DNA from 4 places in the Variovorax sp. VRV01 genome. Region 2 is predicted to be linked to each of the others. Evidence: predicted binding sites of a transcription regulator. Region 2 holds the regulator's gene; each other region holds the start of a gene.
The links. The regulator sigma-54, encoded in region 2, starts transcription at its own class of promoters, with help from an activator protein. The targets are predictions, from matches to a motif close to TGGCANGNAANCTGCTTT.
Positions count from the first base shown of each region.

Region 1: a site for sigma-54 is predicted at 4,420-4,437, ahead of glnA (type I glutamate--ammonia ligase). Genes of this name have one in related genera too.
Region 3: a site for sigma-54 is predicted at 5,195-5,212, ahead of IB278_RS30600 (CmpA/NrtA family ABC transporter substrate-binding protein). Genes of this name have one in related genera too.
Region 4: a site for sigma-54 is predicted at 1,023-1,040, ahead of hmpA (NO-inducible flavohemoprotein). Genes of this name have one in related genera too.

Region 1 covers NZ_JACVBS010000011.1:164,800-172,385, forward strand. The annotation lists gene IB278_RS20445 (YncE family protein) at 1-832, shown strand, start outside; gene IB278_RS20450 (polysaccharide deacetylase family protein) at 816-1,631, shown strand; gene IB278_RS20455 (sterol desaturase family protein) at 1,642-2,616, shown strand; gene IB278_RS20460 (EI24 domain-containing protein) at 2,655-3,539, shown strand; gene IB278_RS20465 (competence/damage-inducible protein A) at 3,536-4,336, shown strand; gene glnA (type I glutamate--ammonia ligase) at 4,483-5,898, shown strand; gene IB278_RS20475 (hypothetical protein) at 6,110-6,616, shown strand; gene glnL (nitrogen regulation protein NR(II)) at 6,621-7,586, shown strand, end outside.
Region 2 covers NZ_JACVBS010000005.1:274,951-282,536, reverse strand. The annotation lists gene IB278_RS11635 (YceI family protein) at 1-387, shown strand, start outside; gene IB278_RS11630 (LysE family translocator) at 402-1,046, shown strand; gene IB278_RS11625 (phospholipase D family protein) at 1,057-2,664, opposite strand; gene IB278_RS11620 (RNA polymerase factor sigma-54) at 2,675-4,267, opposite strand; gene lptB (LPS export ABC transporter ATP-binding protein) at 4,285-5,079, opposite strand; gene lptA (lipopolysaccharide transport periplasmic protein LptA) at 5,076-5,807, opposite strand; gene IB278_RS11605 (thiol:disulfide interchange protein DsbA/DsbL) at 6,003-6,650, opposite strand; gene IB278_RS11600 (SPOR domain-containing protein) at 6,795-7,535, opposite strand; gene argS (arginine--tRNA ligase) at 7,544-7,586, opposite strand, start outside.
Region 3 covers NZ_JACVBS010000027.1:2,866-10,451, forward strand. The annotation lists gene IB278_RS30580 (MFS transporter) at 1-316, opposite strand, end outside; gene IB278_RS30585 (ANTAR domain-containing protein) at 574-1,875, shown strand; gene IB278_RS30590 (ABC transporter ATP-binding protein) at 2,017-2,826, opposite strand; gene ntrB (nitrate ABC transporter permease) at 2,823-3,752, opposite strand; gene IB278_RS30600 (CmpA/NrtA family ABC transporter substrate-binding protein) at 3,766-5,010, opposite strand; gene IB278_RS30605 (nitrate regulatory protein) at 5,354-6,634, opposite strand; gene tsaD (tRNA (adenosine(37)-N6)-threonylcarbamoyltransferase complex transferase subunit TsaD) at 6,712-7,586, shown strand, end outside.
Region 4 covers NZ_JACVBS010000008.1:304,925-312,510, reverse strand. The annotation lists gene norR (nitric oxide reductase transcriptional regulator NorR) at 1-939, opposite strand, end outside; gene hmpA (NO-inducible flavohemoprotein) at 1,078-2,262, shown strand; gene IB278_RS16930 (hypothetical protein) at 2,338-2,619, shown strand; gene IB278_RS16925 (response regulator) at 2,782-3,153, shown strand; gene IB278_RS16920 (NAD-dependent succinate-semialdehyde dehydrogenase) at 3,173-4,540, opposite strand; gene IB278_RS16915 (transcription elongation factor) at 4,555-5,061, opposite strand; gene IB278_RS16910 (CBS domain-containing protein) at 5,307-5,726, shown strand; gene IB278_RS16905 (type 1 glutamine amidotransferase domain-containing protein) at 6,024-6,581, shown strand; gene IB278_RS16900 (DUF1772 domain-containing protein) at 6,683-7,180, shown strand; gene IB278_RS16895 (peroxiredoxin-like family protein) at 7,135-7,586, opposite strand, start outside.

The DNA of each region.
Region 1 (7,586 bases), on a different contig from region 2:
GCGCATCGCCACCGGCAAGGAGCCGCACCACCTCTACATGACGCCCGACGAAAAGTCGGTCATCGTGGCCAATTCGGCGGGCGATTCGCTCACTTTCCTGAACCCCAGGACGGCCGAGGTGCAGCGCGTGGTCTACGGCATCATCGATCCGTACCAGCTGCAGTTCTCGCGCGACATGAAGTGGTTCGTCACCGCGGGCAACCGCCTGAACCACGTCGACATCTACCGCTGGGATGGCAAGGACCTGAAGCTGGCCAAGCGCATCGCATCGGGCAAGACCCCGAGCCACATCTGGATCGACAACACCAGCACCATCGCCTACGTGACGATGCAGGACAGCGACGAGCTGATCGCCGTCGACCTGCCCACCCAGACCGTCCGCTGGCGCGTGGCCACCGGCGCCATGCCGGCCGACATCTTCGGCATCCATAACGACAAGACCCTGCTCGTGGGCCTGACCGGCAGCGATGGCGTGCAGGTGTTCGACGTGGCCGGCGCCGAGCCGAAGCTGGTCGGCAAGATCCCGACCGGCAAGGGCGCCCATGCCTTCCGCTCGGCCGGCGACGGCAAGAGCGTGTTCGTGAGCAACCGGGTGGCCAACACCATCAGCCGGATCGACCTGGCGACGCTGAAGGTCGGCGCGGTCTACCCGGTGCCGGGCGGGCCCGACTGCATGGACGTGTCGGCCGACGGCAAGACGCTGTATGTCACCTCGCGCTGGGCCAAGAAGCTCAGCGTGGTGGACCTGGTGAACAACAAGCTCGTGCGCCAGGTCAACGTCGGCCGCTCGCCGCACGGCGTCTGGACGCTGGACCATGGCAAGCGCACCTAGCCGCAGCGGCCGGGCCGCAGCCCTGCTGGCGATCGCCCTGGCGGCGGTGCCGGCTGCCTGGGCGCAGCAGCAGGGCGCTTCCTGCGACAAGCCGGTTTACCTGACCTTCGACACCGGCCACATGGGCGTGGCGCCGCTGGTGGCCGACGTGCTCAAGCGCCAGAACGTCCGCGTCACTTTCTTTGCCGCCGCCGAGCGCACCCAGACCGACGGCGACAGCCTCGACAGCCACTGGGCGCCGTGGTGGAAGGCGAGGGCGGCCGAAGGCAACGAATTCGCCTCCCACACCTACGACCACGCATACTGGCGCGGCGACCTCAAGGGCGTGGCGCCGAGCTTCCGCATCAAGCCCACGGCAGGGGCGCTGGCGGGGCGCGAATTCACCTGGAGCGCGGCCGAATACTGCGCCAACATCGGCAAGGCCTCCGATCGGCTGGCTGCCATCACCGGCAAGAAACCGCTGCCGCTGTTCCGTGCACCGGGCGGCAAGACCTCGCCCCGGCTGCTGGCGGCGGCCAAGGCCTGCGGCTTCGAGCATGTGGGATGGTCGCCGGCCGGCTTCCTGGGGGACGAGCTGCCGAGCGAGAAGTTCAGCAATGAAAGGCTTCTTTCGCAGGCGCTGGAGAGCATCCGCCCGGGCGACATCCTGCTCGCGCACCTGGGCATCTGGTCGCGCAAGGATCCGTGGGCGCCGGCCAATCTCGAACCGCTGATCGTCGGCCTCAAGGCCAGGGGCTTCTGCTTCGAGACGCTGCGCCAGCATCCGCAGTACCGCGCCTGGATCGCATCCCACCCCTGAGGCTGCCGCCATGACGGATTGGTTGACGGACGCTTTTTCCGCGCTGCAGGGCTGGTTCTTCGAGGCGCTGGTCCAGCCGCTGGTGTTTGCGGTGGGCCTGGGCGGCTGGACCGAGGATGCCTTCGACGCCACCGGCTGGCTGCTGGTCGGGTTGATCCAGGTCGTGGTGCTGCTCGCGGTCATCGGGCCGCTGCAGCGCTGGCGCGCCGTCGAGCCGGTCACCGACCGCCGCGCGATCCGCATCGACGTGCTCTACACGCTGATCCATCGGTTGGGCCTGTTCCGGCTCGCGATGTTCTTCACGCTCGAGCCGCTCTTCGACGAGGCCATCGGCTTCGTGCGTACCGCGGGCTGGGGCACCTTCCACCTCGACGAGGCCTGGCCCGGCGTGACCGACGTGCCGTGGGTGGCCTTTGCGATCTATCTCGTGGTGCTCGACTTCGTGGGCTACTGGATCCACCGCGGCCAGCACCAGTTCAGGTGGTGGTGGGGCCTGCATTCGCTGCACCATTCGCAGCGCCAGATGACGATGTGGAGCGATGACCGCAACCACCTGCTCGACGACATCGTCCACGACACGCTCATCGTCATCGTCGCGCAGTTGATCGGCGTGGCGCCGGGGCAGTTCATTGCGTTCGTGGCGTTCACGCAGCTCAGCGAAAGCCTGCAGCACGCCAACCTCAGGCTCGGTTTCGGCGCCATCGGCGAGCGGCTGTGGATCAGCCCGCGCTTCCACCGGCTGCACCACAGCATCGGGCTGGGCCACGAATCGCGGGGTGCGCATACGCTGGGCGGGTGCAATTTCGGCGTCTTGCTGCCGTGGTGGGACATGCTTTTTCGCACCGCGAACTTCGAGGAGCGCTACGACCCCACCGGCATTCGCGACCAGGTCGAGCCCGGCGCGGACGGCCGCGTGCGCGACTACGGGCGCGGCTTCTGGGCCCAGCAGTGGCTCGGGCTCAAGCGGATGGCCGGCCGCGGCTGAGCGCCGGTCCCGAACCGGCCCGGTTATCCTCGCACCCAATGCGCCTGCTCCTCGATTCCTTCTGGCGCGCGGTCGCCTATTGCATGCTGCCGCGCGTGATCGTGCTGTCGCTGCTGCCGCTGGGCCTGATGGTGCTGCTGGCCGCAGGCTTCGGCTATTTCTACTGGGACGCGACCGTCGCCTGGACCCGCGACGCGCTCGACGCCTGGCCGCTGCTGTCGAGCTTCTGGAGCTGGATCGGGCGGCTCTTCTCGGGCGACGTCACGGCCGTGCTGGCGCCGCTGGTGGTGGTGTTTGCCGCCACGCCGGTGATCGTGGTGGTTTCGCTGCTGATCGTGGCCGGGCTCATGGCGGGCCCGCTCACCGCGCTGGTGGCGCACCGCCGCTTTCCTGCGCTCGAACGCAAGAAAGGCGCGTCCTTCTTCGGCAGCGTTGCGCGCTCGCTCGGCCTGACGCTGCTGGCGTTGCTCGCGCTCGTGGTCTCGATGCCGCTCTGGCTCATTCCGCCGCTCGTGCTGATCCTGCCGCCGCTGATCTGGGGCTGGCTCACCTACCGCGTGATGAGCTTCGACGCGCTGGCCGAGCACGCAAGCCCTGAAGAGCGTGCCGCGCTGCTGCGCGCGCACCGGCTGCCGCTGCTGTGCATCGGGGTGCTGTGCGGCTACCTGGGCGCGGCGCCCAGCATCGTCTGGGCCTCCGGCCTGCTGTTTGCCGCCGCCTTCTTCGTGCTGGTGCCGCTCGCGATCTGGATCTACACGCTGGTGTTCGCGTTCTCGGCGCTCTGGTTCGGCCATTACTGCCTCGATGCCCTGGCGCAATTGCGCGCGCAGCGCGGCGCCTCCGACGCTCCATCCGGCCCAACCGACGGCCTACCCGCGGCCGAGGCCGATCAGGCCCTTCTCTCCCATTGGAAATCCCCATGACCCGCGCATTCGGTCTGATCGTCGTCGGCGACGAAATCCTTTCCGGCAAGCGTGCCGACAAGCACATGCCCAAGGTCATCGAACTGCTCGCCGCGCGCGGCCTGCAACTCGGCTGGGCCGAATACGTGGGCGACGTGCCCGCGCGCATCACCGCCGCGCTCGGCCGCGCCTTCGGCTCGGGCGACATCGTCTTCTCGACCGGCGGCATCGGCGCCACGCCGGACGACCACACGCGGCAATGCGCCGCGCAGGCCCTGGGGGTGCCGCTGGAGCTGCATCCCGAGGCGGAACTGCTGATCCGCGAGCGCATGCAGGACACCGCGCGCGAGCAGGGCATTGCCTACGAGCCCGACCGGCCCGACAACATTCACCGCCTCAACATGGGTGTGTTCCCGAAGGGCGCCACGATCATCCGCAACCCGTACAACAAGATTCCGGGTTTCAGCGTCGAGCACGTCCATTTCGTGCCGGGCTTTCCGGTGATGGCCTGGCCCATGATCGAGTCGGTGCTCGACAGCCGCTATGCGCACATGTTTTCCAGCGGCAAGTCGGCCGAGAAGTCGGTCATCGTCTTTGGCGCCATGGAAGCAACGCTCACCCCGCTGATGCAGGCGATCGAAGCGGCGCATGCCGGCATCAAGGTGTTCAGCCTGCCGAGCGTCGACCATCCGCAGTACGGCCGCCACATCGAACTCGGCGTGAAGGGCGATCCAGTTCACCTGGATGCCGCCTACGCACAACTGATCGAGGGCCTGCACGCCTATGATGCGAGGCTTGGCCCGGAATTGGTGCGGTAGTTTTTATTGCACCAATTTGGTGACTTTTCGCCTTTTTTTGGGGTTTGCGGCCGCTGCGGAAGGCTCTCGACGAGCGGCGACAATGGCATAGAAACTGCATCCTCCGTCCCTGTATTCCTAACCACCATCCAACTCAGGAGAAACTGATGGCAAAGACCGTCGCCGATGTACTCAAGCTCGTCAAGGAAAACGAGGTCAAGTTCATCGACTTCCGCTTCACCGACACCCGCGGCAAAGAGCAGCACGTGACCGTGCCCGTCTCGGCTTTCGATGAAGACAAATTCACTTCGGGCCATGCTTTCGACGGCTCGTCCATCGCTGGCTGGAAGGGAATCGAGGCTTCGGACATGCAGCTCATGCCCGACCCGAACACCGCCAACATCGATCCCTTCTTCGAAGAAACGACGCTGATCCTGACCTGCGACGTGATCGACCCCGCCGACGGCAAGGCCTACGAGCGCGATCCGCGTTCGCTCGCCAAGCGTGCTGAGGCCTACATGAAGGCCTCGGGCCTGGGCGACACCGCCTACTTCGGTCCGGAACCCGAATTCTTCGTGTTCGACGGCGTGCGCTGGAAGAACGACATGTCGGGCTGCTTCGTGAAGATCGACTCCGAAGAAGCCTCGTGGAACACCGACAAGGAATACGAGCACGGCAACACCGGCCACCGTCCCGCGGTCAAGGGCGGCTACTTCCCGGTTCCCCCGGTCGACAGCTTCCAGGACATGCGCTCGGAAATGTGCCTGGTGCTCGAATCGCTCGGCATCCCGGTCGAAGTGCATCACCATGAAGTGGCCAATGCCGGCCAGATGGAACTGGGCACCAAGTTCAGCACGCTGGTGCAGCGCGCCGACTGGGTCCAGCTGCAGAAGTACGTGATCCACAACGTGGCCCACGCCTACGGCAAGACCGCCACCTTCATGCCCAAGCCCATCGTCGGCGACAACGGCTCGGGCATGCACGTGCACCAGTCGGTCTGGAAGGACGGCAAGAACCTGTTCGCCGGCGACGGCTATGCAGGCCTGTCGGACTTCGCGCTGCACTACATCGGCGGCATCATCAAGCACGCCCGTGCCCTGAACGCCATCACGAACCCCGGCACCAACAGCTACAAGCGCCTGGTGCCCGGCTTCGAAGCCCCGGTGAAGCTGGCCTACTCGGCCAAGAACCGCTCGGCCTCGATCCGCATCCCGTTCGTGGCCAACCCGAAGGGCCGCCGCGTCGAAGCACGCTTCCCCGATCCGCTGATGAACCCGTACCTCGGTTTCGCGGCGCTCCTGATGGCCGGCCTCGACGGCGTGGAAAACAAGATCCACCCGGGCGAAGCTGCCAGCAAGGACCTCTACCATCTGCCGCCGGAAGAAGACGCGCTGATCCCGACCGTGTGCCACAGCCTCGACCAGGCCCTGGAATACCTCGACAAGGACCGTGCGTTCCTGACCAAGGGCGGCGTGTTCACCGATGCCTACATCGATGCCTACATCGAACTGAAGATGCAGGAAGTCACGCGCTTCCGCATGGCGACCCATCCGGTCGAGTTCGACATGTACTACTCGCTGTAATTGGCCCACCCCCGAAGCGGCGCACTTCGTGTCGCCGCCTCCCCCTCGAGGGGGCAACACCGGCGGCCCGGCAGAGCCGGTTCCGCGGTGTTGCTGGAATGAACTCGAAAAGGACGGCTTGGCCGTCCTTTTTGCTTGGCGCGGAACATCTTGTCACCAGTGGCGTCGAATTGCAGGAAAATGCACCTTTGTCGCGCCAAGATCGATTCTCATGAAGACTGCTTCTCTCATTTTCCTGGCCGGTTCATTGCTGGCCGCCTTGCCCGTGCTCGCCCAGGAGCGCGTGTGGCGCTGCGGCAATGAATACACCAACAACTCGACCATCGCCCAGCAAAAGGGCTGCAAGGTCATGGAAGGCGGCAACGTCACGGTGGTGCAGGGCACCAAGCCATCGGGCGGTGGTTCGGCCGGCGGCAACTCGGCGCCGGCAGCTTCCCGTGCGCCCGCGGGCAGTCCGCGCGTCGAGGGCGTCGACCAGCGCGCACGCGACGGTGAAGCCCGCTCGGTGCTCGAAGCCGAACTCAAGAAGGCCGAGGCCCGCCAGGCGGAGCTCAAGAAGGAATACAACAACGGCGAGCCCGAGAAGCAGGGCAGCGAAGGCCGCAACTACCAGAAGTACCTCGACCGCGTGGCTGAAATGAAAGCCGAACTGGCGCGCAACGAGAGCGACATCGCGGGCATCCGCCGCGAACTCGGCCGCCTGCCGGCCAAGCAGTAGGGCCATGGCGTTCGGGAAGAAGGCGTCCGGCGCCACTCCGCGCTTTCAGTCCTTCGACCTGCTGTCCACGCTGATTGCGGTGGTCAGCACCAACGGTTCGGTGCTGTTTGCCAACGCCGCCCTCGAAGACGCGCTGGGCACGTCGCGCCGCACGCTCGAAGGCTCTCAGTTCGGTGCCTGCTTTCACGAGCCGCACGTGCTTCGCACCGCCATCGACGGGGCGCGCAGCAACGACTTCGCCACGCTGCGTTATGAAGCCTTCCTGCGCCGCGTCAACCACGAGCTGATGCCGGTGCAAGTCACGCTGGCGCAGGGCGACAAGCCGGGCGAGCTCATCATCGAGATGTCGCCGCTCGAGCAGCAGGTGCGCCAGGACCGCGAGGAACGCCTGCTCGACCAGGCGCAGGCCAACAAGGAACTCATCCGCAATCTCGCGCACGAGATCAAGAACCCGCTCGGCGGCATTCGCGGCGCGGCGCAGTTGCTGCAGATGGAGGTCGAGTCGCGCGACCTCATCGAATACACGCAGGTCATCATCCACGAGGCCGACCGGCTGCAGACGCTGGTCGACCGGCTGCTGGCACCGCATCGACGCCCGCACGTGGTGGGCGACGTGAACATCCACGAAGTCTGCGAGCGCGTGCGCTCGGTCATTCTTGCGGAGTTCCCGCGCGACCTGCACATCGAGCGCGACTTCGACGTGTCGATCCCCGAATTCCGCGGCGACCGCGAGCAGCTCATCCAGGCCACGCTCAACATCGTGCACAACGCGGCGCAGGCGCTGGCCGAGCGCCGCGCCGCGGGCGATGCGCAGATCACTTTCAAGACCCGCATCGCCAGGCAGGTGATATTCAACAAGCAGTGGTATCGATTGGCACTGGAATTGCATGTCATCGACAATGGACCGGGTGTGCCGGACACGATCAAGGACCGCATCTTCTATCCGCTCGTCTCGGGCAGGGAAGGCGGG
Region 2 (7,586 bases):
AGCGGCAAGGTCGACATCACGATGGACATCGGCTCCATCAACACCGGCGTCGACCTGCTCAACCGCCACGTGCAGAGCAAGGATTTCTTCAACGTGGCCGAATTCCCGACCGGCCGCTTCGTGGCGGACCGCATCGAGTTCAATGGCGACAAGGTGGTCGACGTGCCGGGCACGCTCACGCTGATGGGGCAGACCAGGCCGGTCACGCTCAGGGCCGTGCGCTTCAACTGCTACCTGAATCCGCTCATCAACCGCCAGGTCTGCGGCGGCGACTTCGAGACGACCGTGCAGCGCAGCGACTGGGGCATCACCTGGGGCCTGAACTTCGGCTTCGAGAACAAGGTGAAGCTGCTGGTGCAGGTCGAAGCGGTCAACGTGCAGCAGTAGTCCCGGGAAAAGCCATGAGCGGCATCACGGTTCCGTTGCTGGGCATCGCGGGCGCTATGGTCGTCGGGGCCATGAGCCCCGGACCGAGCTTCGTCATGGTGGCGCGCACCGCCGTGTCGTCGTCGCGCGCCGATGGCCTGGCCGCGGCGCTGGGCATGGGCGCAGGCGGCGTGGTGTTCGCGATTGCGGCGCTGGTCGGGCTGCAGGCGGCGTTCCTCGCGGTTCCGGCGCTGTACCTGGCGGTGAAGCTGCTCGGCGGCGCCTATCTCGTCTATCTGGGCATCCGCATCTGGCGCGGTGCGCGCGAGCCGCTGTCCGCCGTGCAGGACGAACGCGCGGCCGCGGGCTCGGGCAGCAATGCGCGGCGCGCGTTTCTCCTGGGCATGGGCACGCAGATCAGCAATCCGAAGACCGCGGTGGTCTACGCCAGCATCTTCGCGGCCTTCCTGCCGCGCGAGGTGCCGCTGGCACTGGCGCTCGCGGTGCCGGCGGTGATCTTCTGCATCGAGACCGGCTGGTACGCGGTCGTCGCGCTGGCGCTCTCGTCGGCGGCGCCGCGCTCGGCCTACCTGCGCTACAAGGCCTGGATCGACCGCGCGGCCGGCGGCGTGATGGTGCTGCTGGGCCTCAAGCTGCTGTCGGGCGTGCGCAGCGGCTGAGCCGCCCGGGCTACAGCAGGCTCTCGGGCGTCAGCGGCGCCAGCATCTCGAGCATGGTGCGGCCCCAGAAATCGGAGTCGGGCTCCTCGTTCAGCACGGTGGTCCGGCCGGCTTCTTCCTCCTCGCTGATCCACTCGATGCGCGAATTGCCGCTGTCCTTCGCAAAGCGCAGCCGGTAGGCGCCCTGCTGCTTCAGCACCTCGATGAGCTTGAGCGTCTGCTGCGCCATCTCGGGGCTGCGGATGAACAGGCCGATCTCGGTGTTGTGCGTCTCGGAGCGCGGGTCGAAGTTCATCGAGCCGACAAAAAGAATCTGCCGGTCGATCACCGCCGACTTGGCATGCAGCCGCCCCACCGAAGTACCGAACAGGCCGAGCCGCACGCTGCGCCGCGTGCGCGTGGTGCTCAGTTCGTAGAGCTCGGCGCCGAGCTCGAGCATCTCGGGCCGGTAGCGGCGGTAGGCGGTGTGGACCAGCGGCTCGTCGGTGGCGGCAAAGGAATTGGTGACGATGCTGATCTTGACGTTGCGCCGTCGGATCTCGCGCATCACTTCGAGCCCCGCCTTGCCTGGAATCAGGTAGGGCGAGACGATGGTCACCTCGGAGCGCGCGCGGCGCATCTGCTCGACCACGTTGTAGCGCACGCTGTCGACATCGAGCAGCGGCACGCCGCCGTACGAGGCGGTCTTGCCGATCACGCGCTCGGGCGAATCGGCGTAGGCCTCGGCAAGGGTCCAGATCAGGTCGAGTTTGCCGGCAGCCAGGTCTTCGGCGATCGGGCTGTAGCCGAGCAGGTCGTTGGGCGCGGGCCTGGGCGGCGGCGGCGTGGTGTCGGGGCCGGTGGCGGTCTCGAAGCGCTTCTGCAGCTCGCCCTGCGGAAGTTCGCTGGCCACCACCGACTGGACCGGCCGCACATAGACGCTGTTCCAGTACTGGTCGAACAGCGCGCCCAGCCGCGGGACCAGCGCACCAGCCACGAAGGTGTCGAGATCGAGGAAATTCTCGCCCGCCGTGCGCCTGAAATACTGGTTGCCGATGTTGCGCCCGCCCGCCACCGCCATCGCGCCGTCGGCGATGAAGAGCTTGTTGTGCATGCGCCGGTTGACGCGGCTGAAGTCGAACAGCGAAGCGGTGAAGCGCCTGAGCAGGCTCCCGCGCCCGGCCGGAAACGGGTTGAACAGGCGCAGCTCGACATTCGGCGTGGCGGCCAGGCCGAGCAGCAGTTCGTCCTCGCCCGAGGTGTAGAGATCGTCCATCAGGAGCCGCACGCGCACGCCGCGCCGGGCCGCATCGCGCAGCGTGCGCAGCAGGTAGCGGCCGGTCTCGTCGTTCTCGATCTGGTAGTACTGCACGTCGAGCGTGCGCTGGGCGCGCCGCGCGAGCTGGATGCGGGTGTCGAAGGCGAAGTCGCCGCCCGGCATCAGGCGAAAGCCGCTCAGGTCCGGGTCGGGCTGCGAGGCCAGCGCGATCTTGCCGAGCGCGGTGTCGGCCGACGCGGCCATGGCCTTGGTGGGCGGGCGCGGTGCCTCGTCGGGCAGGGTGGCGCAGCCGGCGACGAGCAGCGCCGCCAGCATGGCAAAGACCGCGAGCCCACAGCGCGACAGCAGGCGGCGGGCCATCGGCGGCTTTCTACAGGGCCTTGCGAAGGTTGGCGGGCGCGATGCGCAAGGCCTCGCGATACTTGGCCACGGTGCGGCGTGCGCACTCGATGCCCTGCTCCTTGAGCATTTCGGAGATCTGGCTGTCGGACAGCGGTTTCTTGATGCTCTCGGAGCTCACGAACTGCTTGATCAGCGCGCGCACCGCGGTGCTCGACGCATTGCCGCCGGTCTCGGTGCCGAGCGCCGAGCCGAAGAAGTACTTGAGCTCGACCGTGCCGAAAGGCGTGGCCATGTACTTGGCCGTGGTCACGCGCGAGATGGTCGATTCGTGCAGGCCGAGTTCGTCGGCGATCTCGCGCAGCACCAAGGGCCGCATTGCGAGCTCGCCGTGCACGAAGAAGCTCTTCTGCCGCTCGACGATGGCGTTGCTCACGCGCAGGATGGTGTCGAAGCGCTGCTGGATGTTCTTGATGAACCAGCGCGCCTCCTGCAGCCGCTGCGACAGCGCCTGGCTGCCCTCGCCCTTGTGCGACTTGAGCGCGCCGGCATAGATGTCGTGCACGCGCAGCCGCGGCATCACCTCGGGGTTGAGCATGACGCGGAACTTGGCATTGGTGCCGCGGCCGATCTTGGTGACGATCACGTCGGGAATCACGATGTTGCGCTCGACGTCGACGAAGCGGCGGCCCGGCTTGGGCTCCAGACGCGAGATGATCTGCAGCGCCGAGCGCACCACCTCTTCGTTGGTGCGCGTGAGCGTGGCCAGGCGCTTGAAATCGCGCCGCGCGAGCAGCTCCATCGGCTGCTTGCAGATCGCGATGGCGGTCTTGCGCACCAGGGCCTGCTCTTCGGTCTCGCTTTCGCTGGCCAGCGCGCGCAGCTGGATGCACAGGCATTCGCCCAGGTCGCGCGCGCCGACGCCGGCCGGCTCCAGGCTTTGCAGCAGGCCGAGCGCCACCTGGAAGTGGTGCACCAATTCGTCGAACTGGTCGTTGTCGTCGCCCGCGAGGCCCGAGGCCAGCGCCGGCAGGGAGTCTTCGAGGTAGCCGTCGTCGTTGAGCGATTCGATCAGGAAGCGCAGCGCGGCGCTGTCGTTCTCGTTGAGCCGCAGGCTCAGCGCCTGCCGGTGCAGGAAGGACTGCAGCGACTCCTGGCTGCGCGCGAGCTCGGTGGCGTCGGCGCGTTCGTCGTCGCCCAGGTTGTTCTGGCGCGCGGGGGCGTCGCTGCCCCATTCGCTGTCGTCGGGCGCCATGTCGACGGTGCCGTCGCCTTCCCAGTCGGGCTCGCGCTCGGTGGCGTCGGCGGCGGGTACGTCGGCCTCGGCTGCCGAGGAGGTTTCGCTCGAAGTGGTGGTTGCGCTGCTGGCCGGGGCCGAGGCGAATTCGCCCTCGGCGGCTTCACCGGCTTCGTCGCGCGGCACCGGCGTGTCGATGGCGTCGAGCCCGAACTCCTCGCGCGCCGCTTCTTCCGCGGTGCGTTCGAGGAACGGGTTCTCGTCCAGCATCTGCTCCACCTCCTGGCTCAGTTCGAGCGTGGACAGCTGCAGCAGCCGGATCGACTGCTGCAGCTGGGGCGTGAGCGCCAGGTGCTGCGAAACGCGAAGGGACAGCCCTTGCTTCATGGAGACCGACTCCTCCCTTACATCCGGAAGTGCTCGCCGAGGTACACCCTGCGTACTTCGGCGTTGTCGACGATCTCCGAGGGTGTGCCTTGTGCCAGCACATGCCCGTCGCTGATGATGAACGCGTGATCGCAGATGCCCAGCGTCTCACGCACGTTGTGGTCGGTGATGAGCACGCCGATGCCGCGCTCCTTCAGGAAGCTGATGATCCGCTGGATCTCGATCACCGCGATCGGGTCGATGCCGGCGAAGGGCTCGTCCAGCAGGATGAAGCGCGGCTGCGTGGCCAGCGCGCGGGCGATCTCGACCCGGCGCCGCTCGCCGCCCGAGAGCGCGAGCGCGGGCGAATCGCGAAGATGGTCCACCCGCAGGTCGGCCAGCAGCCCCGAGAGCCGCTCCTCGATGCGCTGCTTCGTCAAAGGCGCGGGCTTGCCGCTGGCGTCGGGTTCGCGCTGGAGTTCGAGCACGGCGCGCACGTTTTCCTCGACCGTGAGCTTGCGGAAGATGGAGGCTTCCTGCGGCAGGTAGCTCAGGCCCATGCGGGCGCGCCGGTGGATCGGCATGTGGGCGATGGGCTCGCCGTCGATGGTGATGTCGCCCGCGTCGGCCCGCACCAGGCCCACGATCATGTAGAACGACGTGGTCTTGCCCGCACCGTTGGGGCCGAGCAGCCCGACAACCTCGCCCTTTTGCACGTCGAGCGAGACGTCCCGCACGACCTTGCGGCTGCCGTAGCTTTTCTGCAGTCCGCGCACCACCAGGCGGCTGCCCGGCGTGCCGTCGGCGTTCTGGGTTCCAGCGGTTTCGATCACTTGCGCCCTTCCCCTTCGCCGCCCAGCGTGGTGGTCGAGCGCAGGCCGGCGCCGGGCGCCGGCTGGGGCGCGGCCGGTGCGGCCCGTCCCCCGGCCGGGGCCGAGGCGCCGGGCGCCGGCGCGGTGGCGCTCTTGGGCGTCAGGATGGTCTTCACCCGTCCGCCCGCCGGCGCGTTCACCGCGGTGTTCGGCGGCACGGTGGAACCATTGACGGTGTAGGTGTCGTTGCTCTGGTCGTAGACGATCAGCGCACCCTGGCTCTCGTCGTTCGGCGTGGCCCCGATCAGCCGGCGCATGACGGCATTGCGGATGAACTTGACGTTGTCGGCGCGGCTGTCGTACTCGATGACCTCGGATTCGCCCTCGATCCACTCGTCGGGCGCATTGCGCTTCTGCTTGTAGTAGGCCCGCTTGCCGGGCGCCGCCGTGACCACGCCGTACTGGTAGCCCTCGGCATCCTGGCGTACGTCGATGCGCGCGCCGCGGATGATGATCGTGCCCTTGGTGACCAGCACGTTGCCCGTGAACACGCTCGTCTGCTTGAGGTCGTCGTAGCGCATCGCATCGGATTCGATGTTCATCGGCTTGCTGCGGTCGGCAGTCTCGGCCAGCGCGGCCGACGCCAGGCCGGCCAGCAGCAGCGCACCGATAGCCGCGCGAGCGAGACGGGCCAGGCGGCCGGTGCTGCGAAGAAGAGGGGTGGTGTGGGAGTAGGAGTGCAATGTCATAGAGGCACGAAACTTGCTCTGCATTGTATGCGGCGGATGGCGCCAAGCCTTCAACCGCAAATGAAAAAGCCCGCCAAATGCGGGCTTGACATCCCATCCGGGAGACACCGCGGAACCGGCTTTGCCGGGCCGCAGGTGCCGCCCCCTGCAAGGGGGTGTGGGCGCAGCGGACACGAAGTGCTGCGCAGTCCGGGGTCAGCCTTTCTTGGCTTCGCCGATCAGGTAGTTGGTGACCTGCAGCGCCTTGGTCATGTTGCCGGCCAGCTCGCCGTCCACGTACCAGCGCCCGTTCACGGCCAGCGCCGGCACGCCAGCCACCTTGTAGGCGTCGGTCAGCTGCGCGGCGCGCTTGGCCTTGCTGGCCACGCCGAAGGAGGTGAAGACTTCCTTGAACTTGGCGCCGTCCAGGCCGTTGGCTCCCGCCCAGGCAATGATGTTGGCGTCGCCGTTCACGTTCTGGCGCTGCTTGTGGATGGCGTCGAAGACCTTCGGCTGGAATTCATCGACCTTGCCCATGGCTTCGAGCGCGTAGTACAGGCGCTGCTTGGCTTCGACGTCGTTGCCCACGAAAGGCACGGGCACGCGGCGGAACGCCACTTCCTTGGGGGCCGTCTTGAGCCAGGCTTCCAGCTGCGGCTCGAAGTCGTTGCAGTGCGGGCAGTTGTACGAGAAGAACTCGATCACCTCGACCTTGCCCGCCGGCGCGTCGACCGGCACGCGCTTGTCGAGCACCAGGTACTCGGTGCCGGCCTTGGGCGCACGCGCCTGGGCGTGCGCGGTGTTGCCAGCCAGCGAAAGCAGGCCCAGCGAGGTGGCGGCCAGCGAAAAGTCACGACGTTTCATTGAAAGAGTTCTCCTGTGGGGTACGGCAGACTGAGCCGGCGCGCCGCGCGGAGTTCCCGCAAGCGGCATGCCCAGGACGATCCTGGCGGCGGCCCATGCCGCGCGGCGAAGCTTAAAGAATATCCGTGACGGCTGCCGGCAAGCTCAACGCTGCACGCGCACGAGCGCCGATTCGAGGCCGCCGCTGTCGAGCCGCTCCTTCAGGCGATCGGCCTCGTCCTTCTTGTTGAACGGGCCCGCGCGCACCCGGTAGACGGTGCGGCCTGCCTGCTCGCGCTCCGTGACCCGGGCCTCCACGCCCATCAGCGACAGCTTGGCGCGCTGGGCCTCGGCATCGTCGGTGGTGCGGAAGGCGCCCGCCTGCACGAAGTACATGAACGGATCGGCACCCGCCGCCGCGCTGTTGCCGCCGGGCGCGGCGGAAGCCGTGGCAGTGCTGCCGCTGTTGCCGCCGGCGCGCGCGCGGGCCAGGTCGCCGAGCGGATCGTTCGATGGCGGCAGGGAATTGGCCTCGGCCGGCACCGGGGCCGGGCGCGCGGGCTTCGGAGCCACCACCACCGGCACCGGCGGGGCGGGCGGCGGCGCCGCACCCGGCGCCACGGCGGCGGTGTCGCCGCCGGCCGGTGGCGCCACCGGACCGGCCGCGGCCGGCGGTGGCTTGGGCGCGCCGGCCTTGCCTGCCAGCGGCGCGTTGGGGTCCCAGTCGCGGTTCTTGCGGGCTTCGGCTTCGTCCTGCTCGGCGCCGCCGCGCTGGGTCTTGGTCACGAACGGGATCGGCACCTTGGTCACGTAGACCGCGATGCCCAGCGCGACACCCAACCCCAGCACCAGGCCGACGATGAGCCCGATGACGATGTTGCCGCGTTGTCTGGTTGTCTTCTTCATGGTGAGGTTCACATCTTGCTCGGCGCACTGACGCCGAGAATCGCGAGGCCA
Region 3 (7,586 bases), on a different contig from region 2:
GGTCGTTGAAGCTCTTCACGAAGAAGAAGCCGAACAGCATCGCCACCGCGATCAGGCCCATCTCGACCAGCGTCGCGTTCTTGCGGCCGATGTACTGCGACAGGATGCCGAGCGGAAAGCGCATCAGCGCGCCCGCGATGATCGGCACCGACAGCATCAGCCCCTTTTGTGCGGGCGAGAGGTCGAAGCTCTCGCCGATGAAGGGCGCCATCGCGCCGTTGAGCACCCAGATGCAGCACGAAAACGAGAAGTACAGGAAGGACGCAAACAGCGTCGGCCCGTGGCCGGAATGCAGAAAGGTCTTGAAGCTGGACATGGCGTTCAATCGTGCGAAATGCCGCGGCGCGGCCTTGCAGGAGCCGTGTCGGCGGACGGGGTTGGGGCGGGATGCCGGCGGCGGACGCTGTCGGCGTGGGGGTGCTTCCCGGCACGTGCAGTGCCGGGATGGATGCAGGAGCCTGCAGCCTCACCAAAGCGGTGCTTCGTTACACCGCACCCCGTTCGATGCAAGAGGCGTGCCTGCGAAAACGCGCGGGCCTGGCCTATGCTTGCGCTGCTCTCCGACACCTCGCCATGATTTCCCTTCTCGCCGTTCTGCCCAATGAATTCGCCGGCTCCGCGCCCTTGCCGGAGCTGCCGGAGCCGCTGCGGCTGGCGCTGGAGGGGACGAATGCCACCATGCTCGGAGTGGCCACCTGCCACACGCTGGTGCAGCAGGTGGGTGCGCTTGCACCGCAACAGGCATGGGTCCATCTGCCCGAGCCGGCGGATCAGCTGCCGGCGCTGGTCGAAGCACTGCAGGCCTGGGGCGGCGCGCCGCCTTGCGCGCTGAGCCTGGCCAGCGCGCCGCTGAGCAGAGAACAGCACGAGGCGCTGGCTGCGCTCGGCGTGCATGCCTGGGCGCCCATCGATGCGCTGGACGCCGTGTCGCTTGCTGCACTGCTCGCCCGCGCGCAGGCCCGCTGGCAGCGCGAGGCCGCGCTGCGCACCGAGCTCGACGCGCTGCGCACGCGCATGGACGAGCGCAAGTGGGTCGACCGCGCCAAGGGCCTGCTGATGTCGGCGCGCGGCATCGGCGAAGACGAAGCCTTCGGCCTGCTGCGCGGTGCCGCAATGCATGCCAACCTGCGGCTGGGCGAGGTGTCTCGCTCGGTCATCGAGGCCGCGCAGTGGGCCGATGCGATCAACCGCGCCGGCCAGCTGCGCATGCTCTCGCAGCGGCTGGTGCGCGTGGCGGCGCAGCTGCTGTCGGGCATCGACGTGCAGCGCGCGCGGGTTCTGCGCACGCAGTCGACCGAGCGGGTGCAGCAGAACCTCGATCATCTGGGCACCCTCGAGCTGGGCGCGGCCGGCGTGCTCGCGCTGGGCGAAGTGCAGGCCGCCTGGAGCGCGCTCGCCGCGTCGCTGGCCGCGCGTCCCGCGCAGCAGGGGCTGGCCGAGATCGACGCGCGTGGCGAGGCCTTGCTGTCGGCGGCCGAGGCCATGACGGAGGCGCTGGAAGCATCCGGCGCGCGGCGTGCGCTGCGCATCGTCAACATCTGCGGGCGCCAGCGCATGCGCGCGCAGCGCCTGGCGAAGGACGCATTGCTCGCGTCGATCATCGGGGCAGAGGCTTCGCGCGGCCGGCTGCTGCCGACCATGAACGAGTTCGAGGCCGCGCTGCTGGAGCTGGAGCGCGCGCCCCTCAGTTCACCCGAGATCCGCGCCGCGCTGGCGGCCGCGCGCGACGAATGGCTGCGCCTGGTAGGCGGCGTGCAGGCGCTCGAAAGCCCCGAAGGCCGCGCAACGCTGGTGCGTTCGAGCGAGGCGCTCGTCGACACCTTCGAGCGCCTCACGGGTTGGTACGAGCACAGCCTGCAGGTCATCATGTCCTGAGCCTGGCTCACTCCCAGTCTGCGCGCACTTCGTGTCGCTTCGCCAACCCCCTCACCGGGGGCAACACCAGCGGCCCGGCGAAGCCGGTTCCGCGGTGTTCCACGAAGGGCTGGCATCGCGTCATGCGCCTTGCGCGCCGGGTCAGGCTGCGACTTTTTCTACGTGCGCCTGGCGCGTGTAGAGGAAATCGATCACCGCCTTGCGGGCGTGCACATAGGCCGGGTCCTCGGCCAGCTCGACGCGGTTGCGCGGCCGGGCGATGTCGACCTTCAGCACCTCGCCGATGGTGGCGGCCGGGCCGTTGGTGAGCATCACGATGCGGTCGGAGAGCAGCACCGCCTCGTCGACGTCGTGCGTGACCATGACGACGGTGCTCTGCGTCTTCTGGACGATGGCGAGCAGTTCGTCCTGCAGCTTGGCGCGCGTGAGCGCGTCGAGGGCGCCGAAGGGCTCGTCCATCAGCAGCACCTTGGGTTCCATCGACAGCGCGCGCGCAATGCCCACGCGCTGCTTCATGCCGCCGGAGATTTCGCCGGGGCGCTTCTGCGCGGCGGCCGAGAGGCCGACCATCGCCAGCGCCGCATCGGTGCGCGCGCGCAGCTGCGCCTTGCCTTCGCTGGCGGCAAAGACGCGCTCGACCGCGAGGTACACGTTCTCGAAGCAGGTGAGCCAGGGCAGCAGCGAGTGGTTCTGGAACACCACCGCGCGCTCGGGGCCGGGGCCCTTGATTTCCCTGTTCGCGCACAGCAGCACGCCCTGCGTTGGCGTGGTCAGGCCGGCGATGAGGTTCAGCAGCGTCGACTTGCCGCAGCCCGAATGGCCAATTAGCGTGACGAACTCGCCCTTGGCCACGTTCAGGTTGACGCCCTGCAGCGCAAGGAAGCTGCCCTTGGCGGTCTTGAAGCGCTGCTCGACGTTGTGGATCTCGATGTACTTCGAATCATCGTTCATGACTTCACCTCTTCGAACGTGAATGCGGTTGCAAGCTTGATGAGCGCGAACTCCAGCACCAGGCCGACGATGCCGATCACGAAGATCGCGATGATGATGTTGGCGACGTTGAGGTTGTTCCACTCGTCCCACACCCAGAAGCCGATGCCCACGCCGCCGGTCAGCATTTCGGCCGCGACGATCACCAGCCAGGCGGTGCCCACGGCCAGGCGCACGCCGGTCAGCATGTAGGGCAGCACGGCCGGGAACAGAATTTTCGTGAAGATCTTCCACTCCGACAGGTTCAGCACCTTCGCCACGTTCATGTAGTCGCTCGGCACGCGCTGCACGCCCACCGCGGTGTTGATCACCATCGGCCAGATCGAGCAGATGAAGATGGTCCAGATGGCCGCCGGGTTGGCACCCTTGAACACCAGCAGGCCGATCGGCAGCCAGGCGAGCGGCGAGACCGGGCGCAGCAGGCTGATGAGCGGATTGAACATGCGCGAAAGGAACTCGAAGCGCCCGATCGCAAAGCCCGCCGGAATGCCGACCGCCGCGGCCAGCCCGAAGCCCAGCGCCACGCGCTGCAGCGACGAGAGTACGTTCCAGCCCACGCCCTGGTCGTTCGGCCCCTTGCTGTAGAACGGATCGCTGAACACCGTGAGCGCCTGCTGCCAGGTGGCCAGCGGCGATGGAAAGCCGGTGGTGCTCTTCATGGCCACCAGCTCCCAGATCAGCACCAGCAGGCCGAAGCCCGCGAGCGGCGGCAGCACGCGCATCCAGAAGGCGCGCAGGTCGATGGGGGTGCGCGGCTTGGGCTCCCTGGCGGCAGCGGCGGGTTGCGAGGGCGCCTCGGCGCGGGGCACACCCTCGCTCCGACCCTCTCCCGCACGCGGGAGAGGAAGGGATGCGTCCATCGGCGAATGAAATACAGCGCTGACCATGATGTGTTTCTCCTCAGGCATGCAGCTTGAAAGACTCGGCGTACTTCTTCGGATCCTTGCCGTCCCACACGGTGCCGTCGAACAGCTTGCTGCTGCGCATCACGTCCTTGGGCACCGGGGTCTGCGTGGCGGCGGCGGCCTGCTTGTAGATGTCGATGCGGTTGATCTCGGTGGCCACCTTCAGGTAGTCCGGATGCTCCTTCAGCAGGCCCCAGCGCTTGTGCTGCGTGAGGAACCACATGCCGTCCGACAGGTAGGGAAAGCTCACGGCGCCGCCGTTGTAGAACTTCATGTGGTTGGGGTCGTCCCAGCTCTTGCCCATGCCGTTGACGTAGCGCCCCAGGATGCGCTGGTTGATCGCGTCCACACTGGTGTTGACGTAGCTCTTGTCCGCGATGGTCTCGGCCATCTTGTTCTTGTTCTGCAGGCCGGTGTCGATCCACTTGCCGGCCTCGATGATGGCCGCGGTGACGGCGCGCGCGGTGTTGGGGTACTTCTTGACGAAGTCGGCCGTGGTGCCGAGCACCTTCTCGGGGTGGTCCTTCCAGATGTCCTGCGTCGTGATGGCCGTCACGCCGATGCCGTCCATGATCGCGCGCTGGCCCCAGGGCTCGCCCACGCAGTAGCCGTCCATGTTGCCCACGCGCATGTTGGCCACCATCTGCGGCGGCGGCACCGTGATGTTCTTGACGTCCTTGAAGGGGTCGATGCCGGCCGATGCAAGCCAGTAGTAGAGCCACATTGCATGCGTGCCAGTGGGAAAGGTCTGCGCGAAGGTGTATTCGCGCTTCTCGCTCGCGATCAGCTTGGCGAGCGAGGCAGCATCGACCGCGCCCTTGTCGGCCAGCTTCTTCGAGAGCGTGATGGCCTGGCCGTTGTTGTTGAGCGTCATGAGCACGGCCATGTCCTTCTTCGGGCCGCTCAGGCCCAGGTGCATGCCGTAGACCAGGCCGTAGAGCACGTGCGCCATGTCCAGGTCGCCGTTGGAGAGCTTGTCGCGCACGCCGGCCCAGCTGGCTTCCTTGCTGGGCACGATCTTCACGCCGTACTTCTTGTCGATGCCCAGCACCGAGGCCATCACCACGCTGGCGCAGTCGGTCAGCGGGATGAAGCCGATCTTCACTTCTTCCTTCTCGGGCTTGTCGGAGCCCTGGGCCCAGACTGCGGCACGCAGCGCAGGATTGACTCCCACGGCGCCGATGGCGGCGGCTTGCAGTACGCGGCGGCGGCTGAGGCGGGTTTTCAGCGGGTCGGTCATGTGGCGGGCTCCGGTTGAAGAACAACAAACAAAGGAAGGCAAAAAACAAAAAGGCGTCCCGCACCGCGCAGGGGCTGCTCGAAAACGAGCCCTTGCGGGATGGGGGACGCCTTTGTCCGATCTCGGCGGGCAACACCCGCCGTTGGGTGCCACCTGCCTGGGACCCGAAGGTCCATGTACTACTTCAGCAAACTGTGTGCCAGCTTTTGCCGCCGCCAATTGCTATCGAATCGGCAGCAGGAGAGCGGTTGCCGGCATGAGCGCAAGGGCCACAGGGCGGAAATCCGGATGCATGCACGGTTGTTGTGCACTGCACCAATCCGAACGCTTTTTGGGGCGGCGCTCAGCGCCGGGGCGCCGCATCGAGCGGCAGGTAGTCGGCCATCGCGAGCATCGACTCGGCCACGTCGACCAGGCGGCGCTTCTGGTTCATGGCGGTCTGCAGCAGCATCTTGTGCGCTTCGTTCTCGCTCATGCGGCGGTGCGCCATCAAGAGGCCCTTGGCGCGCTCGACCAGCTTGCGCTCGTTGAGGGAGGCGCGCACGGTCTCGAGCTCGTCGCCCATGGCCTGCAGCCGGCGCGACTGCTCCTGGACCATGTCGAGCACCGAGCGCTCCAGGTGGCGGCCGTATTGCGCGGGCTCGGTGGCCCGGGTGTCGGCGTCGTCGAAGAACAGCGCGCCCTCGGGCTGCGGCGCGAGGTTGCCGAGCACCTGCTGGTAGCGCTGCAGTTCGCTGCGCGCCTGCGCGGTCTTGCGCGCGCAGAGATCGCGCAGGTCGGCGGCCAGCCGGTCCTCGACGGTTTTCATGGCGTCGATGCGGCGCGTGCACCAGTCGAACCAGGCCTGGCTCAGCCGCGGGTCGGGAGCGGCCGCCGAGGCCGTCTGGGCCGGGCTCACGCTCATGCGGCGCTGGCGCTCGATCTCGGCCATGACAGCCTCGGACTGGCTTTGGTGCCAGAGCGCCAGCACGCCGCTGCTCGAAAACTCGGTGAAGACCTGGAAGCAGCGCTCCTGCAGTTCGATGAGATGCAGCCATTGCTGGCGCTGCGCCTCGTCGCTGCGGCCCACGGCCAGCGAGGCGGCGCCGAAAGCACGCTCCTGGCCGGCGAATTCCTTGCCCTGCATGAAATTGAACATCGCCACCAGCAGGCGCGAGATCTCGGGATCGGTGGCGCCGTCGGCTGCCTCGAACACCACCGCCAGCAGGCCGGCCACGAGCTTGGCGAAGGCGGCGGTGGCCTGCGCGGGCGTCAGCTCAAGCGCGCCGATGCGGCGGCGCAGGGCGGGCAGGCCGTCCAGTCCCGGAAGCACCCAGGCGATGCGGCTGAAGAGGCGGGCGCTGTTGCCTGCGGTGGCGCCGGGGTGCGCTTCGGTCTCGAGCTGGTCGAACCCGGCGCGCACCTCCTGCTCGAGCGCCAGGCATTCGGCGATCTGCGGATCGCGCTGCTCGGCGAAGCGGCCGCCGCGCGAGGCGAGGAACACGTTGGACATGCCGCGCTCCCGCTGCAGCGCATGGACCAGCCGCGCGATCAGGCCGACCAGGTCGCTGGTGCGCGCGAGCTGGTCCAGCTCGTCGATTTCGCACCTTCGGGCGGCGATCAGAAAACTCAGTCCGGATTTCATGGCGGGGGAGGGGGAGCACAAGGCCCGCTGCAACATCCGTGCCGCACGGGCATTCCGCGCCGCCTACACTCCCGGGCATGCTCCTCCTGGGAATCGAATCATCCTGCGACGAAACCGGCGTGGCGCTGGTGGAAACGCATGGCGACGCACTGCCGCTGCTGCGTTCGCACGCGCTGCACAGCCAGATCGCCATGCACCAGGCTTATGGCGGCGTGGTGCCCGAACTGGCCAGCCGCGACCACATCCGCCGCGTGCTGCCGTTGACCGAGGCCGTGATGGCCGAAGCAGGCCGCTCGCTGGCCGAGATCGACGTGGTCGCCTACACGCGCGGGCCGGGCCTGGCCGGGGCCTTGCTGGTGGGCGCCGGCGTGGCCTGCGCGCTGGGCGCGGCGCTGGGCAAGCCGGTGCTCGGGGTGCATCACCTCGAGGGGCACCTGCTGTCGCCGTTCCTGAGCGCCGATCCGCCGGAATTCCCGTTCGTGGCGCTGCTCGTGTCGGGCGGCCATACGCAGCTGATGCGGGTCGACGGCGTGGGTCGCTACGAGCTTCTGGGCGAAACCATCGACGATGCGGCCGGCGAGGCCTTCGACAAGAGTGCCAAGCTCATGGGTCTGCCTTATCCAGGCGGCCCCTGGCTGGCCAAGCTGGCCGAGGCGGGCAACCCCGCGGCGTTCAAGCTGCCGCGGCCGCTGCTGCACAGCGGCGACCTCGATTTTTCGTTCGCGGGCCTGAAGACGGCGGTGCTGACGCAGGCCAAGAAGCTCGGCGCTGAACTCGAAGCGAACAAGGCCGACCTGGCCGCGTCCACGCAGGCGGCGATCGTCGAGGTGCTGCTGAAGAAATCGCTGGCCGCGCTCGGGCAGACGGGCCTCAAGCGGCTGGTGGTGGCCGGCGGCGTGGGCGCGAACCGCAGCCTGCGGGAGCAGCTGAACGCCGCCTGCGCCAGGCGCGG
Region 4 (7,586 bases), on a different contig from region 2:
GCCGGGCCGCTGCAGCTCGCCGCTCTGCAGCACGCGCAGCAGCTTGGCCTGCACCGTCAGCGGCAGCTCGCCCACCTCGTCGAGAAAGAGCGTGCCGCCATCGGCGATCTCGAACTTGCCGCTGCGGTCCTGCAGCGCGCCGGTGAAGGCGCCGCGCTTGTGGCCGAAGAGCTCGCTGTCGGCCAGCGTCTCGGGCAGCGCCGCGCAGTTCACCTGCACCAGCGGCTGGTCGCTGCGGCGCGAGCGCGCATGCAGGCGCTGCGCCACCAGGTCCTTGCCCACCCCGGTCTCGCCGAGCACCAGCACCGTGAGGTCGGACACCGCGACCGTGTCGATCTCGCTGCACAGCTGCTTCATCGCGGGGCTGCTGCCGAGCAGCTCGCGCGTGGCGCCGCCGCCCGAGCGCAGGGCCTGCGCGACGGCCTGCTCGCGCATCGCGCGCGCTTCCATTTCCTGGATCGTGTGGGCCGCCTCGATGCCGGTTTCGACCAGCGCCACCAGCGCGTCGAGCTGCGCCGGCCCCACGGCCTCGAAGGTGCCGGCCTCGAGCGCATCCAGCGTCAACAGGCCCCAGACGGCGCCGCGCAGCCGCAGCGGCGCGCCCATGCAGTCGTGCACGGGCAGGATGCCCGGCTGGCCCGCGACGAGGCCGTCGTACGGATCGGGCAGGCCGCAGTCCTGCGCGAAGCGCAGGCCCCGCTCGCTCTCGAGCAGGCGGGCAAAGCGCGGGTGCGAGGCCACCGGAAACTGCCGCCCCAGGGTTTCGTCGCTCAGGCCGTCCACGGCCAGCGGCCGCAGCACGTCGCCTTCGAGCCGCAGCAGTGCGGCGGCATCGCATCGGACGAGGCCGCGCGCGGCGGCAAGGAGCGACCGGTAGCGCGGGCCCTCGGGGGCCGCGGCCGCCCCGCTTGTGGTCGAATTGACACTGGTAGTGGTCATAAATGCAACATGAATCCTGTTGCGAATTTGACCACGTATCGCAATTCCCCAATGGCGGCGGGCACTTGCGAGAGGCCGCCGGCTGGCATGGATCGTGAGAGGGAAGAGCATCCCAACTGCCGACCCCGAAAGCCACAGATGACCCCGCAAACCATCGCCATCGTCAAAGCCACCGTTCCCACGCTCCAGGCGCACGGGGAGGCCATCACCAGCCACTTCTACCGGATCATGTTCGAGAGCCATCCGGAGGTGAAGGCCTTCTTCAACGAGGCGCACCAGGCCGCGGGCAGCCAGGCGCGCGCACTCGCGGGCGCGGTGCTGGCCTATGCCACGCACATCGACCGGCTCGACGAGATCGCCGGGGCGCTGCCGCGCATCATCCAGAAGCACGCCGCGCTGGGCGTGCTGCCCGAGCACTACCCGATCGTCGGCGGCTGCCTGCTGCAGGCCATCAAGGACGTGCTCGGCGAGGCCGCGACCGACGAGATCATCGCGGCCTGGGGCGAGGCCTACCAATCGCTCGCGGCGCTGCTGATCGCCGCCGAGGAAGAGGTCTACCGCGCCAACGCCGCGCAGACCGGCGGCTGGCGCGGCGAGCGCGAGTTCCGCGTGGCGCGGCGCGAGCAGGAGAGCGAGGTCATCACCTCCTTCTACCTGGAGCCGACCGACGGCGGCCCGCTGCTCGCTTTCTCGCCGGGCCAGTACCTCACGCTGGTGCTGAACATCGACGGCGAGCCGCTGCGGCGCAACTACTCGCTGTCCGATGCGCCGGGCAAGCCCTTCTACCGCATCAGCGTCAAGCAGGAAGAGGGCGGCCGCGCATCGAACTGGCTGCACGAGAAGGCCGGCGTCGGCACCCTGCTGCGTGTGCAGGCGCCTTGCGGCGACTTCGTGCTGCAGCCCGCGGGCGAGCGCGTGCGGCCGCTGGTGCTGGTGACGGGCGGCGTGGGCATCACGCCGGCCATGAGCATGCTCGAGTCGGTGGCGCACACCGGCCGGCCGGTGCACTTCATCCACGCCGCGCGGCATGGCGGCGCCCATGCGTTCCGCGCGCGCGTCGATGCGCTGGCAGCCCGGCATGCCAACGTGAAGCCGCTCTATGTCTACGACGCGCCGCGCGAATCCGACCGGCCGCATGCGACCGGCTTCGTCACGCGCGAGCTGCTCGCGCAGCAGCTGCCGGCCGACCGCGACGTCGATCTCTACTTCCTCGGCCCGAAGCCTTTCATGAAGGCGGTGTATGCGAGCGGCCTTGCGCTGGGCGTGCCCAAGCAGCAGCTGCGCTACGAGTTCTTCGGGCCGCTGGAGGCACTGGAAGCATGAGGCGGGTTACCCCGCTTTGTCGACGCTTCGGCTTCGCGGGTATAGGATAAAAGTGCACTCACGAGGAGATCGCAAATGCCCGAACTGAACGCGCCCGAAAGCAGCAGCACCCGCGCCGTCGAACGCGCGCTGGACGAAAGCAAGCAGGTGAAGAAAACAGTGGAGGAAGCCGCGGACGAGCTCGCTGTCGTTCATGTGGTGCTGGACAAGGGCGTCTCCGAGGACGCGCGCACCGACGACCTCGGCCGCGCGATCGAGCAGACCGACCAGATCGAGAAGAAGCTGTCGAAGTCGGTCGATCTGCTGGAGCGGGTCGCCGAAGCGCTGGAGGCCGAAAGCCACAGGAAGGCCTCGTGAGAAGAAAGAAGAAGCCCCCGTGCCTTGCGCCGCGTGCTGCCTGGGCACCGTCTCCAAGTCGAGCAGCCTGCCTACAAGGATGAAGAAACGCCGGCCGTACAAAGAATCGATTGGTGGTTGCGTCCCGTTGCCCAAGCGCCTCCAGACGCCGAAAGCGCATGCATGCCGCTCACTGCAATCCTTGTCGAGGACAGCCGGACGATCCGGGACAACCTGATTCCCGCATTGGAGGAGCTGGCCGGCGTTCGCGTGGTGGCCACCGCCGAGACGGCGCAAGCGGCCATCGATGCGCTCGCGCTGCACGTTGCCTGGCAACTGGCCATCGTCGATCTCTTCCTGAAGGAGGGCTCGGGACTGACGGTCGTCCGCGCCTGCCAGGGCCGCTCCAGGGACAAGCACCTGATCGTCCTGACGAACTACCCGAGCCCCGAGATGCGCCGCCGTTGCCTGGCGCTCGGCGCCGATGCGGTCTTCGACAAGTCCACCGAACTCGACGCCTTTTTCGAGCACTGCCTGGGTTATCAAGGCAGGTGAGCTTCCAGGCGCGATCAGGCTATGCCACCCACACCGTCTTGATGTTCACGAACTCCTTGATGCCGTAGCCCGACAATTCGCGGCCGTAGCCGCTGTCCTTCACGCCGCCGAAGGGCAGCCGCGGATCGGAGCGGACGGCGTCGTTGACGAACACGCATCCCGCCTCGATCGACTCGGCCGCGATGCGCTCGCCGCGGGCCAGGTCGCGCGTGAGGACGGCGGCGCCCAGGCCGAACGAGGAGTCGTTGGCGACCGCAATGGCCTGCGCCTCGTCGCGCACCGGAATGACTGCGGCCACGGGGCCGAACAACTCTTCGTCGTACGCGGGCATGCCCTTGGCGACGTCGGTGAGCACGGTGGGTGGGTAGTAGGCGCCCGGGCCCTCGGGAATCTGGCCGCCGAGCAGGCAGCGCGCGCCGCGCTGCACGCTCTGCTCGACCTGCCGGTGCAGGGCGTCGCGCAGGTCCTGCCGGGCCAGCGGGCCGATTTCCGTCGCCATGTCCAGCGGATCGCCTTGCCGCACCGCCTTCATCTTCTGCACGAAGCGCTGCTCGAATTCGCGCCGCACCGGCTCGACGACGATGAAGCGCTTGGCGGCAATGCAGCTCTGGCCGCCATTGACCAGCCGGCCCCTGGTGCACACGCCGGCGGCCAGGTCGAGGTCGGCGTCCTCCAGCACCAGGTAGGGGTCGCTGCCGCCGAGTTCGAGCACGGTCTTCTTCAGCATCTCGCCGGCCTTGCGCGCCACCGCGCTCCCGGCCGGGCCGCTGCCGGTCAACGTGACCGCGCGCACCAGCGGATGCCCGATGGCCGCATCGACCTGCGCATTGCCGATCAGCAGCGTTCGGAACAGGTGTTCGGGCATGCCGGCCTCGCGCAGGATCTGCTCGATCGCGAGCGCGCAGCCCGGCACGTTCGACGCATGCTTGAGCACCGCCGCGTTGCCGGCCATCAGCGCGGGCGCGGCAAACCGGAACACCTGCCAGAACGGAAAGTTCCAGGGCATTACGGCCAGCACCACGCCCAGCGGATTGAAGGTGACGAAACTCGTGCGCGCTTCGGTCTCGACCGGCTCGCGTGCCAGCAGCCGTGCTGCGTTGTCGGCGAAGAATTCGCAGCATGCCGCGCACTTCTGCGCCTCGGCAATGCCGTCGCGCAGCGGTTTTCCCATTTCGCGCGCCATCAGCCGGCCCCAGCTGTCGGACTTCGCGCGCAGGATCTTTGCCGCCGCGCGCAGGTGCTGCGCGCGCTGCTCGAACGAGGCGCCGCGCCAGTCCAGGAATGCCTCGTGCGTCTTGCCGATGATGTCGTCGACGGCGGCACGCGGCATTTCCGCATGTGCCTCGAGCTTCTCGCCGGTCGCGGGGTTGATGGATTCGATGGCCATCTCGCTGCCTGCCCTCACTTGCCGGCCCTGTGCGCGGCCCGCGTCCGCGCGGCCTTGCGGGCGGCATGCGAACGCTCGGCGGGACCCTTGGTGCGCGCCGCCTTGCGCGCCGCTGCCGAGCGCTCTGCCGCGGTGCGCTCCTTGGACGCCGCCTTGGCATGCCGGGCCAGCGCCGGCTTGGACGCCGCAGCCTGGCTTTCGTGCTGCAGGGCGCCGATGGTCGCGCGCGAACGCTTGCGCGAGACCTTGGCATCCGGCTTGTCGCCGGCCTCCAGCGCATGCTGTGCGCTGCGCCGCGTCTTCTCTGAGACCGTGCCCTTCTTGGGCACAGGCAGGTCGACGCCGGCGCGGCGCGCTTTGGACAAGCCGATCGCAATGGCCTGCTCGGGCGAACGCGCTCCGTGCCGGCCTTCGCGGATGTGCTCGATTTCCTCGCGCACGAATTCGCCGGCCTGCGTGGTCGGCGCCTTGCCTTCGCGCTTGTCGCGCTCGGCGCGTTCGATGGTTTTCTTCTCGGGCATGGCGGATCTCCCGTAGTTAATCTCCCGTAGTTGAAATTTCACTCTAGGCCGGTGGCGTGCAGGGGGTGTAGGGCGCCGCAACCTCGTCGATGTAGGCCTTCGACGATGCAGGCGATCACGCGCGCGGGGCGCCGAGTCCTACAGATGGGAGGCGGCAATCTTTCGCAAAGTGTCCACGAGGCCCGGGCGCCGGCCGCCTCGGCTGGAACTGCTGCGTGGCCTTTCAACCGAAGAGGAGATTTCTCATGCACACGATCAAGGATGTGATGAGCCGGGACGTGCAAGTCATCAGTCCCGATGCGACCATCGCAGAGGCCGCGCGGCAGATGCGCGACGGCGACTTCGGCATGATGCCGGTCGGCGCGAACGACCGGATGATCGGCTCGATCTCGGACCGCGACATTGCCGTGCGCGCGGTGGCCGAAGGACGCAGCGCCGACACCAAGGTGCGCGACGTGATGTCCGACGGCATCCGCTGGGCCTACGAGGACGAACCGGTCGAACGTGCCGTCGCGATCATGGGCGAGTACCAGATCCGTCGGCTGCCGGTCGTCAGCCGCGACAAGCGCCTGGTGGGCATCGTGGCGCTGGGCGACCTTGCGGTCAGGGAAGCCGAGCCCGAACCCGCGGCCGAAGCGCTGTGCGAGATCTCGGAGCCCTGCTGAGCACCGGCGCCACCGTTGGCGATTTCCTACAGCGCTTCCGCATCCCGCTGACAGAAGTCGGCGATGCGGCGGCGCAGTCTGGTATCGGATGTGGTGCGCCCCTCCGGGCTCCGACGGTGCTCATGTGGAATCGAGCGAGCATGACGAGAACGAAGCAGGACAGGCCGGCGCACAGGCCAATGAGCGAAGCTCGTGGGCAAGGCGCATGGCATGAAAGGCGCACCACGTCCCCCTCATTTGAAGCGCAGCGACCGGCCACTGCCTTCCCTCTCGAAAACACCGCCGAAAGGATTTCCCATGAGCAAGACCCAACTCGATGGCGCCAAGGTTGCCATTCTGGTGGCCGACGGCTTCGAGCAAGCCGAGATGACGGAGCCGCGCAAGGCGCTCGATGCGGCCGGCGCCGCCACCAAGATCGTCTCGCCGAAGGACAACACCGTGCGCGGCTGGAAGCATCACAAGCCGGCCGATGAGTTCGACGTCGACATACCGCTGCCGCAGGCGGCCGCGCACGAGTTCGACGCGCTCGTGCTGCCCGGCGGCGTCATGAACCCCGATGCGCTGCGCATCAACGAAGAAGCCATCGCCTTTGTGCGGGACTTCTTCAAGGCCGGCAAGCCCGTGGCCGCGATCTGCCACGGACCGTGGACGCTGATCGAGGCCGACGCGGTGCGCGGACGCACGATGACCTCGTGGCCCTCGCTGCGCACTGACCTCACGAATGCCGGCGCCAAGTGGGTGGACCGCGAGGTCGTGGTCGACGGCAACCTGATCACCAGCCGCAAGCCCCAGGACCTGCCGGCCTTCGATCGCGAGATGGTCCGGCTGTTTGCGGACGCCCGGGCGCACGCCTGAGACGCCTGCTGGCGTTCTTGCGCACCCGGGCTTCCATCGGCGCGGCCCATTCAATGGGACGAGTTCCAGGTCTTTCGGGAAAAGGCCGGGCCCTTCGTGTCATGAGCACGAGGATCGTTCAGTTCCTGGCCATTGCGATCGGCGCGCTCGCGTTGATTCCTTCAGGCGCGCACCTGGCGGCGCTCCCGAGCAAGATCGGCCTCGGCCCATCAGAGTATTTTCTGGTGCAGGGCATCTACCGCGGCTGGGCCGTGCTCGGGTCGCTGTGGGTGGCGGCGCTGGTGGTGAACATCGTCCTCGCGGTCGTCGTCCGCTCGCAGCCCCTGCCGTTCCGGCTCGCGCTCGGTGCCGCGGCCTGCATCGCGGCGATGTTCGCGATCTTCGTGACGTGGACTTTGCCGGGCAACCAGGCGACGCAGAACTGGACCACCGTCCCGGCGAACTGGGAAACCCTCCGGCGCCAGTGGGAGTACTCGCATGCGGTGAACGCGGCGATCGTGTTCCTCGCGCTCTGCCTGGTGACCGCGTCGGCGTTGTGCTGGCGGCGGCGTGATCAGCCCGGCGGCTGCGCCAGCAGCTGCTCGCCGCGCGCCGGGTAGTCGTTCTTGATGACGAAGTCCAGCGCCTGCACCATCTCGGCGAAGTTGGGGCGCACGAAGGGCATCGATTGCACCGAGAGGTAGTAAACCGTGTTGTCGGGCCTGACCAGGAACAGCCCGGGCTCGGAGAACAGCGCCGGCTCGTCGATGCCGATGGAGGTCTTGCCCCGGCTCGCCGAGATGTACAGCCCCCACTTCCTGGCGTCCGCGAGCGACAGGCCATAACCGATGCGCAGCTTCGCCGCGCCGATCTTGTCGGCCATCGCGCGGGCGCGTTCCTCACCGTCGGAACTGATCGCGATGGTGCCCACGCCGCGCTCGGCGAAGGCCGGCGTCAGCCGCTCTAGCTCCTTCAGGTAGCCCGCGCAGATCGGGCAGTGCAGCCCGCGGTAGAAGCACACCAGCG